4 regions of the Paenibacillus sp. 2KB_22 genome follow, and region 1 is predicted to be linked to each of the others. Evidence: predicted binding sites of a transcription regulator. Region 1 holds the regulator's gene; each other region holds the start of a gene.
What was found. The regulator Rex, encoded in region 1, represses fermentation and respiration genes when NADH is low (regulators of the CRP and FNR family bind a similar motif). The targets are predictions, from matches to a motif close to TTGTGAAATATTTCACAA.

Region 1 (3,221 bases):
ATCAGGTCTGTATGTGGGTAGAAGTGTGCCTGTTCAATGTCCAGGGCGATGAAATCAGCCTTCATGCCTACCTGAAGCGCTCCGGTATTGTTCAGGAAGATGGATTTAGCACCATATGAAGTTCCGAGTAGTAACGCTTCGCCCGCTGGCACTGCCGTCGGATCACCAGACACACCTTTGTGGATCAATGCAGCCAGTCTCATTTCCTCAAACATATCCAGATTGTTGTTGCTTGCCGGTCCGTCTGTTCCGAGTGACACGGTAACTCCTGCTTTCAGCAACGCAGGTACCCGCGCAACACCGGAAGCGAGTTTCAGGTTACTTCCCGGGTTATGGGATACAGCCACATCATGGCGGGCCAAAATTTCAATCTCTTCATCATTCAGATGGACCGCATGTGCAACCAGGGATGGACGGGAGAAAAAGCCCAGTTTCTCCAGATGTGCCACAGGACGCAGTCCGTAGTCTGTAACGTTCTGCTCCACTTCACGCAGCGTTTCCGACATATGTGTATGCAGAGGAAGGTTAAGGTCATTTGCGACCTGTACAAGCTTCTCTATGTAGTCAGGAGGGCATGTATATGGTGCGTGTGGCGAGATTACGGTTGTGATGCGACCATCTGCTTGTCCATTCCACTCACGTGCAAACGCTGCCGACTCCTCCAGCTTCCGCAATTGCTCTTCTTCCGAACACAGCCCGATTACACCACGTGCCAGTGCTGCTCTAACGCCGGATTGTTCCACAACTTTGGCAACTTGATCCATGTGATCATACATGTCCAGGAAAGCTGTAGTTCCGCCTTTCAACATTTCAAGCACGGATAGCGAGGTTCCCCAATATACGTCTTGTGAAGTCATTTTCGCTTCCATCGGCCACATTTTTTCTTGCAACCATACTTGCAACGCAAGATCGTCTCCGTGCCCTCTGAGCAACGACATCGCTGCATGACCATGCGTATTGATCAGACCCGGCAGGAAGAACAATCCTTTTCCATCCACTTTGGTACAATTTTCGTCTCCATCCGGCAATGTCTCACCAATATGCACAATCTTGTCATTCTCGACAACCATGTATCCATGAACCACATTCCATGTTGTACCTTCATTAACAGCAAATTTGCCGTTGTGAATTACCCATCTATTTGTTGTCATCTTCCTCGTCGTCCTTTCCAGTCTCCAAGTAATAGGCCAAACTAAGCAGATCCGTTGTAAAGTCAGCATGGTGAATGCGGATATGTGGCGGTGTTTTTAGAATGGTTGGTGCAAAATTAAGAATCGCTTCGATTCCGGATTCAATAAGCTGATCGGCTACATTTTGAGCTTCCGTATCCGGAACTGTAATAATCCCGATGCGGATGTTATCCGTCTTAACCGATTCCGTCAATTCATTCATTGGTTTTACCGTCAAACTGTTGATTTGACTACCAATCTTCGGTCCATATGCATCGAATACAGCAACAATCTTCATGTTGTCTTTCAGATATGCGTTGTAGTTGGACAAGGCCTGTCCGAGGTTACCCGCGCCTACCAGAGCTACATTAATTTGCTGATCAATTTTGAGAATGTGACGAATTTTCTCGATCAAATAGGATACATCATACCCGATCCCTTTTCGACCAAAATCACCGAAGTAAGCCAGGTCTTTTCGAATTTGGGCCGGATTCAGATCCAGCCTCTGTCCAAGCTCTTGAGAAGAAACAGTAGCCACCTCACGCTGATGCAACTCGTTCAAATAGCGCAAGTATACAGGCAGACGTCGTACCACCGCTTCCGAAATTTTATCCGATTTCATTCTTGCTCCCCCTTACCAATGCCACGATAAAATAATAGATGAAAAGATGAGCATTCTGTATAAACTCCAAGATAGACGTGACATTTTATACAGAATGCTCCTTGTAATTTAGGTTATAAGTTCTTACGTGCAACTGCTTTAATCGGAAACGGAAATATCTAATAAAGTTTAACGCCAAACGATAGTGTCATGCAATGATATAACGAACAAAACAACCATTATTCTTGTTCATTAACAGGTTTTTCTAACCACTCGGTAATTCGTGGAACCATCTGCTCCGTGAGCATATGCTCCATTTTGGGACCAGGTAATGAATATAAAAAGAATTTGCCATAGTACGCTTCGATCACACGTGTATCATAAACAATGACAATACCTCTGTCCTTCGCAGTACGCACCAATCGGCCAAATCCTTGCTTGAAACGAATGACCGCTTGCGGCACAGACAGTTTCATGAATGGATTTTTCTTTTGCTCCTGGAGCAACTCACTCTTGGCTTCCACCAACGGATGATTCGGCGGCTGGAAAGGCAGGCGCACAATAGCAAGACAGGTCAGTGCTTCTCCCGGGATATCTACACCCTCCCAGAAGCTGCTTGTGCCCAAGAGTACCGTAGCTTTGGCATCCTGGAACCTACGAGTCAACTTGGAGCGGCTTCCACTGTCCACACCTTGGCCCAACAACGAGATGTCGTTACCAGACAGTGCCTCCTTCAGCGGATCATAGACCTGTCGCAGCATCTTGTATGAAGTAAACAGAACCATCATGCGTCCACGCGTGGCAATTGCGGTCTCTGCGAGTGATTGCACCAGCATATTGACAAAGTGCGCATCACCCACACTGCCTTTCACACTTGGGAAATCACGGGGAATCACTAGAAGTGCCTGATCGCGATAATTGAAAGGTGATGGAAGCATCGACGTTAACAGCCGATTATTCTCGGAGGCTTCCTGTAAGCCAAGCTGCTCAATCATGAACTGGAATGACTTATCTACAGATAGCGTAGCCGAGGTAAGCACAACACTTTTCTTTTTATCAAAGAACAAATCCTTCAGTTGTGCACTTACATCTACAGGTACGGCATACAGTTGAAGAGATTTACTGCGGAACTGACCGCTGGCTTCCATCCAGTACACCGTTTTGGCATCATCCATACGCATGAAGAATCGCAGATTCTCCTTCAATGTGGTCAGATCTTTCAGCAATCCTGTAATGTCCGTAATCAGACTATCCGATTGATAATCATCCTGATCCTCTTTCACCTCAAGCAGCAATTTATCCCCTTTGCGAACCAAATCCCCCAGAGTCACATAGATCTGGTTCTCCAGATCCTGCAACTCCTGCCATTTCGCAGGTTTCTGAGATGCCTTCAGGCGCAGGGAAAATTGCCCTGTCTCTCCCGGTGAAGCATCACTTCGTTCAGGCAACAG
Region 2 (3,221 bases), 320 kb from region 1:
TGTCCTAGGGACAGGCTTTTATTTGTTTTCATGTGGAGGGTGAAGTTTTTAACATAATATATATTATGTAAACTTAAATGTTGAACAATCATAGTTATAATCAAAATCAAACCAAAGGGGACCATCTGAATCTTCTCTCTGGAAGACACCAATGGTCCCTTTGGGTATGACAGATATGTTAATTCACAACGGTTAACATGCTTAATCGTTCACGATATGAATGATTACGTGGTCGGATTACTCCAATCCAGCGATTTGTTCTTTTAATTTGTTAGCAGATGCCTGGAAAGCCACTTTCTCGGTTTCATTCAACGGAAGAGGCAGAATCTCGCGCACACCGTTGCGATCTACAACGCATGGAACGCCCAGATAAACATCCGATACGCCATTGTAATCTTCAAGCAACGTGGACACGTTCAGAACAGAGCCTTCGTTGCCGAGAATTGCAGCTACAATGCGGTCCAGAGCAAGGGCGATTGCATAGGAAGTTGCCCCTTTGGCATTAATAATCTCATACGCTGCATTTTTGGTACGGTCGAAGATATCCTGCTGTGTTTCTTCATCCAATTCCAGATCAGTTCCTGCAACGTTAGCCAGGCTCCATACTGGTACTTCGGAATCACCATGCTCACCAATAATGTGGGCGTGAATACTACGTGGGTCGATCCCTTTATTCTTACCAATGAGGTAACGGAAACGTGCGCTATCGAGCAATGTACCTGAACCGATGACGCGGGAAGCAGGCCATCCGCTTTGTTTCCATGAAGTATAGGACAAAATATCTACAGGATTGGTTGCAATAAGCAAAATACCATGAGAATTCACTTCAGTAATACGCTCAATAATATCTTTGAAAATGCTTGCATTTTTCTTCAGCAGATCAATCCGGGTTTCGCCCGGTTTCTGGGAGGCACCTGCTGTAATAATAATGATATCTGCATCTTTGCAGTCGGAATAATCGCCAGCCCATACTTTCACGCCTCCCGTAAACGGAAGACCGTGGTTCATATCCAGCATTTCGCCGGTTGCCTTATCATGATTCACATCCACAAATACCAACTCGGACGAACGCTGTCTCAACATTAGCGTGTATCCCGTTGTTGTTCCCACCGCACCCATGCCTACAATCACGACACGACTTGGTTTCAGAGCTGCACTATTTGTCATGTTCATATCCTCTCCTTTTTGGGTTATACTCCCATCCATATTAAGGGATTAGAGAATAGAAAGCGAGTGCTGTCTATAAAATAGTTCACATTTCATGTCTTTTTACCAATTATTCCGTCGAAAAACAGTTTAGGATGAAATTAATGGTAATAAATGTGCAACACCTAGCCCAGAGCTTCAGTTGGAAAAAGGGAGTGGGCAGCCCAAGAGTGGGCAATGAGCCTTTTACACAAGGTTTGTGGTAGAATAGGAGCAGTGGATTCTGATGAATCGTAAATAAAATGCCATAGGACAGGCATGCGCGCCTGTATATTGGATGAGAGAGGTGGAACCCACTTGCGTTTGCAATGGATCAAAATCGCGCAGACAGCTTTGCTGTCTATTGGCATAGCAGCCTTATTGGCTGCATGCACCGACTCAGATCAACCTCCGGAAGCAGAACCTCCGCAGCAGCAGGAGGACGCCGGGAATACAGGGCAGACATTAACTGTCGTTCCCCCTGTGAACAGTACTGAATCTGCAGATATGGCCAAGTACCAAATACAGACCCGTTTGACCGATTTTCAGTTGCTCAATGACAACGGAGGATTGGCGTGGGGGGTGACGCGGAATGCGTTGCGTTTGTACTATACTCAGGATGAGGGAAAGACCTGGACCAATGTATCACCCTCGGAAAATGTACAATTTCCAGCTAATCCTAAATATGGACAAAGCATTTATTTTGTAGATCGTACACATGGTTGGATTGTTCGTGAAGGTATGGGTGGAACCGATACTATGGTGCTTCGCACCAACAATGGGGGCGTAACTTGGAGTCTGTCTTCTCTGTCCAAGACGGATAAAGTGACAGCGATCTCCTTTGTATCTCCTGAAAAAGGCTGGATACTTACCACGGTGGATACCGCTATTGGTAAACAGGATAAGAAACTGTACTTCACCGAGGACGGTGGAATTACCTGGGATCGGATGTCATCCAGTGATGAAGATGGTAAACAGGAAGCAGAAGAGATCTCCAGACGTGGTTACACCACAGGTATGACTTTCTCGGATCCGATGCATGGTTTCCTGACAGCGATTGAATTCGGTACACCTAAGTTGTATGTGACCTCAGACGGCGGAGAGAACTGGAATGCTGGACCATCTTTCTTTGATCGAAACAAATTCAACGGGTGTGGTAATTTCAGTATCAGTCCACCACAATTTTTTGGACGTGAAGCACAGTCAGCCTGGATGTCAATGTCCTGCTCTCAAGGAGAGAGCACGAAATTTAATGGTTTTTTCACCACAGATGGTGGAAAGAGCTGGAAGGTGTCTAATTTCACTTTGAACAAACAAACGGGTGCAAATCGTAACCTTTCACCAGTATTTCTGAACGCATTAGAAGGTTGGGCTGTGCAAAAGGGCATAACCTACCACACCAAGGATGCGGGCAAAACATGGAACGCTCTTCCTGCAAGCAGTGTACTGGAGAAAATTTTCGAAGACTATCCTGAGATTGTGAAGATTCAGATGGTTACCTCCAAGCTAGGCTGGATATTAGTTGAAAATACGGATGCAAAAAGATCGTTATTACTGCAAACGGTGGACGGCGGTGTACACTGGAAAGTGCTTTAAATGTAGAGTGGTATCGATGTGAATAGATAGGGAAAGTGAGGAGCCGTAAGGTTTCTTTCTTTTTGATTGAGATTGTGAAATAAATCACAATTATAACATCTAAAAGATGATATATTTAACTCAACAAGAGAAGGAGTGATGGAGATGAGAACCAACGGTCAAACTCAATTCACGCAGGCGGAAGAATTAACTAGATATATGCTTCAATTATGCTACACATGTGACGATGCCAATCGTTGTACAACAGAGGAAGCGGTGAAGGCTTGCATGGCAGAACATGCACAGGCAGACCAGCCCGAACCAGCTGAAGGTGGAGATGTAACCCGTGGGTTTATGGATCTAATGTACGCTTAGTAATCGAAACTGATCAAAAAATCTGATATATCAACGTTTTGCCCCCAACAGGGGGCTTTCTTATTTAAAAAAACCACTAAAAAAAC
Region 3 (3,221 bases), 230 kb from region 1:
TGTAGTCCCTGTTTTCTTACCGTAAACCACGTTGGATGTGATCGTAAGAACGGATTGTGTTGGTATTGCGTTACGGTATGCTTTGTGTTTGCGAATCATGCCCATGAAGCTCTCAACCAGTTCAACAGCAATGCTGTCCACGCTATCTTCATTGTTACCGTAACAAGGGAAGTCTCCTTCGATTTCGAAATCAACCGCGATGCCTTGTTCGTTACGGATTGGTTTTACTTTGGCATATTTGATTGCACTCAGTGAATCTGCTGTAACCGAGAGACCCGCGATACCACAAGCCATCGTACGTACAATGTCACGGTCATGTAATGCCATTTCGATACGCTCATAGCTGTATTTATCGTGCATGTAGTGAATGACGTTGAGGGTGTTCATATACAACTTCGCGAGCCACTCCATCATTGGTTTGAAACGTTTCATGACCTCATTGTAATCCAGTACTTCGCTTGTAATGGCAGGATACTCCGGTCCGACCTGTGCTCCGGATTTCTCGTCACGACCACCGTTGATCGCATAGAGGAGAGCTTTTGCCAAGTTGGCACGAGCACCGAAGAATTGCATTTGTTTCCCGATCTTCATAGCCGATACACAGCAAGCAATACCGTAATCGTCACCGTAGATCGGACGCATCAGGTCATCATTTTCATACTGGATTGAACTTGTTTCAATCGATACTTTACTGCAATAATCTTTGAACGCTTCCGGAAGTTTCGTGGACCATAGTACAGTCAGGTTCGGCTCTGGTGCAGGTCCCAGGTTGTGCAGCGTATGCAGGAAACGGAAGCTGTTTTTGGTTACGCGTGTTTCACCATTTACAGACATACCACCGATGGACTCCGTTACCCACGTTGGATCTCCACTGAACAGTTCGTTGTAATCCGGTGTACGCAGGAATTTGACAATCCGCAGTTTCATTACGAAATGGTCAACGAGTTCCTGAGCCTGTTCTTCGGACAGAATGCCTTCTTGCAGGTCACGTTCAATGTAGATATCCAGGAAAGAAGATACACGTCCCAGGGACATCGCAGCACCGTTCTGCTCTTTGATGGCAGCGAGATAACCGAAGTACAACCATTGGAATGCTTCTTTCGCTGTAGTCGCTGGCAAGGAAATATCGAACCCGTGCATTTCGCCCAATTGCTTCAATTCTTGCAATGCACGAATCTGCTCAGACAATTCTTCCCGCAGACGAATGACATCTTCATCAATGACATCAACTTCAAGTGCGTTCAATTCGCCTTTTTTGTTACGGATCAGGAAGTCTACCCCGTACAAAGCTACACGACGATAGTCACCGATGATCCGGCCACGGCCGTAAGCATCTGGCAGACCTGTAATAATTCCTGCTTTACGCGCTGCACGCATATCGGAAGTATAAGCATCGAATACACCCTGGTTATGTGTTTTGCGAATGTTCGTAAATATATCAATGACGCCTTGAGGCAATTCGAAGCCATATGCTTCACATGCATCAATCATCATCCGGATTCCGCCTGTTGGTTGAATGGAACGTTTGAACGGAGCATCGGTCTGAACGCCGACGATCTGCTCTTTGGATTGATCCAGATAACCTGGTTGGTGAGAAACAATAGTCGCTGGTGTGTTCACATCAACGTCAAGGACACCGCCGTTATCCCGTTCTTTTTTGGTCAGATCAGATACGATCTCCCACAATTCTTTGGTATTCTGGGTTGCATCTGCGAGAAATGCTTCATCACCGTAATACGGAGACAAGTTGTGTGCCAGAAAATCATTCACATCTACGGATTTGGTCCATGTTCCTTTGGTAAAGTTTCTCCAGCCTGTTTGTTGTTTGACATCTTTTTCAATCACCGACATCGTAATCCCTCCACTAATTTGGATTTCTGGACACATAACATCTTGCTTCATTCGTATCATTGTGTGCCCAGAGCCGCGATTAATGTGAATTGTTTCACATAAACCGGAACATGTTCTCTCTACTTGGGAACCGGAACCGCGGAATGAATGTTTTTCTTACATTTTCAGTATACGACTTGGGGCTTTCATCATCTGTGATTTTTGTCACAAAGTCAGTGAACTAACTCACTCCACCTGCGCTGTGTCCTATTGAACCCTCTTTAGATTCACACTTAGCCACTGCGCGGGCAGAACAACTTCCGATCGCTGTTATCCCCGGATTTTTTCAATGTTATATTTCAAAGGGGAAAATCCGGGGATAAAGGCGAACGCTCCGCTTCTTCAGTTTTTTCTGCCCTCTCCGTTATTGTGTGAACATCTGGATCAAACAACCTCATCACGGATTCCGTGTAACCTCTTTAGGACCATTGCTCCCTTAAACTCGGAGCAAACAAGGACTTTGATCATTTCCTGAAAAACAGGTGCTTCGCTCTTCTGTTTTTCTGCCCTCTCCGTTATTGTGTGAACATCTGGCTCAAACAGCCACGTCACGGATTCCATGCCACCTCTTTAGAACCCTTTGCTCCTCTATGCTCGGAGCAAACAAGGACTTAGGACCATTTCCTGAAAAACAGATACTCGCTCTTCTGTTTTTCTGCCCTCTCGTTATTGTGCGAACATCTGACTCAAACAGCCACGTCACGGATTCCATGCCATCTCTTTAGAGCCCTTTGCTCCTCTATGCTCGGAGCAAACTAAATCTTAGAATAAAACCTGAAAAACAGGTGCTTCACTCTTCTGTTTTTCTGCCCTCTCATTATGTGTGAAAGACGGCAATCGGGGCTCCCCTCTCGGGGAACCCTGATCTTCTTGCCGTAAGTCACGCTTCGTTCTAGATTTGTTATTCAAACTTTCCGTAGAAAGCGTTGCGGTATACATCAGCCAGTTCAGTTACCAACGGCAACTTCGGATTGGCGGTTGTACATTGGTCTTCGAAGGCACGGTCAGCCAGATAATCTACATGTGCTTCAAAGTCTTTGGCATCAAATCCGATTTCCTGGAACGATTCTTCAATGCCCAATGTTTTGTTCAGTTTGCGAATGGCATTGATAAGACTGGTTACGCCTTCTTCTGTTGTGCGAGCAGGCAATCCCAAGATGCGGGCAATTTCGGCATACCGCTCATCCGCTATAAAGTGCGAATATTTCGGGAACGATGCAAATTTGGTCGGTTTTTTCGCGTTGTAACGAATAACGTGCGGCATCAGGATCGCATTGGTGCGTCCGTGTGCGGTGTGGTACTGACCGCCCCATTTATGCGCCAAGCTGTGG
Region 4 (3,221 bases), on a different contig from region 1:
TCCCCTCGCTCTGTAATCAGGTCAACAACAAAATGCTCATCCCATACTTCAATCCCTGGATGCTCATTCACTTCGACAGCAAGTGCACGTACAATCTCATATCCCGTGGCATCCCCGTTGGCATGCAAAATACGGCGGTGGCTATGCGCACCTTCCTGCGTCAATGCCAACTCGCCGTTCTCCAGATCAAACAAAGTACCCAGGCGAATCAGTTCCTTCACTCCGTCTGGACCCTCATTCACCAATACCTCTACCGCCTCGGAGCGGCATAAGCCCGCTCCTGCAACAAGTGTGTCCTGCAAGTGGTATGCAGGTGAATCATCCTCAGCAATAACCGCAGCGATTCCTCCCTGCGCATATCTGGTGTTACTTTCAAGTAATGACTTCTTCGTGATCATTAATACACGTTGTTGCTCACTTGCCTTAATGGCAGTAAACAAACCAGCAATCCCTGAGCCTATAACCAGTACATCCGTCTCTACCATGGGTAGCGTAGACAGATCAAAATCAACTAAATATTGCGGTATCATGTTATTCACCTGTCTTGGAGCAAGAGTAGCGCATCCTATTTTACCAACAACATGCGCTCTAGTGATTCTCTGGCTTTGTCGGCAACAGCCGGTGGCACGTAGATTTGCGGCTTCATCGTTTCCAGGCATTTCACCAGTTTCTTCAAGTTGTTCACCTTCATGTTGGGACATACGAGGAACTTGGTAGCAAAGTGGAACTGTTTATCCGGACTATCTAGACGAAGCTGATATCCTGTACCGTCTTCGGTACCTACGATAAATTCCTTCGCTGATGAATTTTTGCAATACTCCAGAATAGCTGTTGTGCTGCCTACAAAATCACCCATCTCTACAACCTCAGGTCGACACTCTGGATGAACAACAAACTCTGCATTTGGATGCTTGGCTCTCATCTCCACCACATCTTTGACTGTGAGCATATCATGCGTGTTGCAGTAACCTTCCCAGATAATCATTTTCTTATCTGTATGCTGCTGCACATAATGTCCCAGGTTTTTATCAGGTACCCAGATAATTTCGTCGGAATCCACCGATTGAATAACCCGAACCGCATTCGCTGAAGTACAACAGATGTCAGTCTCAGCCTTAATCTCAGCCGAGGAATTGATATAAGTAACAACCTTGGCGTTAGGGTGTTGTGCTTTCAATCTGCGTAGTCCATCCACGTTCACCATATCTGCCATCGGGCAGCCCGCACGTTCATCCGGAATAATAACTGTTTTGTTCGGCGCCAGAATTTTAGCGCTTTCACCCATAAAATGAACACCACAGAAAACAATCACATCTGCATCTGTTTGTGCTGCCTTCTGGGCTAACAGAAACGAATCTCCGCGGAAGTCAGCAACCTCCTGTACTTCATCACGTTGATAATAATGGGCAAGAATAATGGCATTACGTTCCTTCTTCAATTCCATCAGCCGCTCACGCAGCTCGCGGTTCATCTCAGCCTTGCGCTCTAAAGCCAGAGCTTCCACCTGTGATCCTCTCCTTTATCGGGACAGCGTCATGCGCTGTTTCGTAGGGCTACTTAAGTCGTTAACTTCGCTTGAGAAACGAATCACAAGCGGTTTAACAACTAATTTACACAACGTTCACGACTCTGTCAATAAATGAAAAAGGCCCAGTACAGCGCCTTAACCACCTGTTTGCTAACTGGTTCGCCATCTAACTCCCGTTTATCTGTATCTATCCTCTTTTGAAATTATGGATAAAAAAAGAGAGCCCGAGGGCTCTCCTGATTTCACCTGCTATCCTAGCCAGATGTATTATGCATTAAGACGTTGGCTTCGTTCCGCCATCATCCGGGTTATTGTTATTACCCTTTTCCAGATTCGGAGCTTCGTTTGGGATATCTCCGGCTGGTGGCTCAGGCGTTTCATCTTTACCTTGAATACGGACACGCACATCACCGATGTTGTCGATGATTGGCTCTCCGCCTTCAGTTGGTGTGCCTTCACCATCATTGTCGTTCTCTGCTTTTGGAGTTAAGGAACCAGTTTCGATCAATTGCTTGATCTGATCCATTTCCAAAGTCTCTACCTCAAGCAAAGTTTGAGCAATCAAATGCATCTCTTTTGAATGTTTAACAAGCAAGTCCTTACATTTCTCATAACATTCATTGATAAAGCGTTGCATTTCCTGATCAATCTCATAAGCAATGGAATCAGAGTAATTCTGTTCATGACCGATATCCCGACCTAGGAATACCTGTCCTTGTGAACTTCCGAATTGCATAGGTCCCAATTTCTCACTCATACCGTATTCCATAACCATGCTGCGAACAATACCTGTCGCTTGCTGGAAGTCACTGTATGCACCAGTACCAATCTCTCCGATGAACAATTCTTCAGCTACACGACCTCCGAGAAGTCCGGTTACTTTATCCAACAGTTCCTGCTTGGTAACCAGCATACGGTCTTCTTTTGGCAACATGATTACATATCCACCCGCACGTCCACGCGGGATAATGGTCACTTTATGTACCATATCAGCATGTTCCAGGAAGTATCCTACAATGGTATGGCCTGCTTCGTGATAAGCAACGATTCGTTTCTCACGATCACTGATGACACGGCTTTTCTTCTCCGTACCAACGATGACACGGTCAATCGCTTCGTCAACTTCTTTCATGGAAATATCTTTACGATTACGACGTGCTGCTAGCAATGCCGCTTCGTTCAAGAGATTCTCCAAATCTGCACCAGAGAAGCCTGTTGTACGTTTCGCGATAATATCCATCTTCACGTCTTTAGTCAGTGGTTTATTACGGGAATGTACTTTCAGGACAGCTTCACGACCTCTTACATCAGGGCGGTCAACCGTAATTTGACGGTCAAAACGTCCTGGACGCAGCAAGGCAGGGTCCAAAATATCTGCACGGTTCGTTGCAGCTACGATGATAATACCTTCGTTAGCTCCGAAACCGTCCATTTCAACGAGCAACTGGTTGAGTGTTTGCTCACGCTCATCGTGACCACCACCAAGACCAGCACCACGCTGACGTCCTACAGCATCAATCTCATCGATAAAGATGATACATGGCGCATTTTTCTTCGCATTTTCAAACAAATCACGTACACGTGATGCACCGACACCGACAAACATTTCAACGAAGTCGGAACCTGAAATACTGAAGAATGGTACACCCGCTTCACCGGCTACGGCACGAGCGAGCAACGTTTTACCTGTACC

Region 2: AB4111_RS12510 (L-lactate dehydrogenase) is a predicted target of Rex. The motif match lies at 1,241-1,258, and genes of this name have one in related genera.
Region 3: pflB (formate C-acetyltransferase) is a predicted target of Rex. The motif match lies at 1,934-1,951, and genes of this name have one in related genera.
Region 4: nadA (quinolinate synthase NadA) is a predicted target of Rex. The motif match lies at 1,576-1,593, and genes of this name have one in related genera.

The regions. Positions count from the first base shown of each region.
Region 1 covers NZ_JBFRHG010000002.1:683,882-687,102, forward strand. Annotated here, with positions in the region: gene AB4111_RS13940 (amidohydrolase) at 1-1,151, opposite strand, end outside; gene AB4111_RS13945 (redox-sensing transcriptional repressor Rex) at 1,138-1,791, opposite strand; gene dinG (ATP-dependent DNA helicase DinG) at 2,010-3,221, opposite strand, start outside.
Region 2 covers NZ_JBFRHG010000002.1:359,060-362,280, reverse strand. Annotated here, with positions in the region: gene AB4111_RS12510 (L-lactate dehydrogenase) at 238-1,167, opposite strand; gene AB4111_RS12505 (YCF48-related protein) at 1,504-2,781, shown strand; gene AB4111_RS12500 (hypothetical protein) at 2,926-3,135, shown strand.
Region 3 covers NZ_JBFRHG010000002.1:911,839-915,059, forward strand. Annotated here, with positions in the region: gene pflB (formate C-acetyltransferase) at 1-1,851, opposite strand, end outside; gene adhE (bifunctional acetaldehyde-CoA/alcohol dehydrogenase) at 2,792-3,221, opposite strand, start outside.
Region 4 covers NZ_JBFRHG010000011.1:18,418-21,638, forward strand. Annotated here, with positions in the region: gene nadB (L-aspartate oxidase) at 1-530, opposite strand, end outside; gene nadA (quinolinate synthase NadA) at 566-1,504, opposite strand; gene ftsH (ATP-dependent zinc metalloprotease FtsH) at 1,803-3,221, opposite strand, start outside.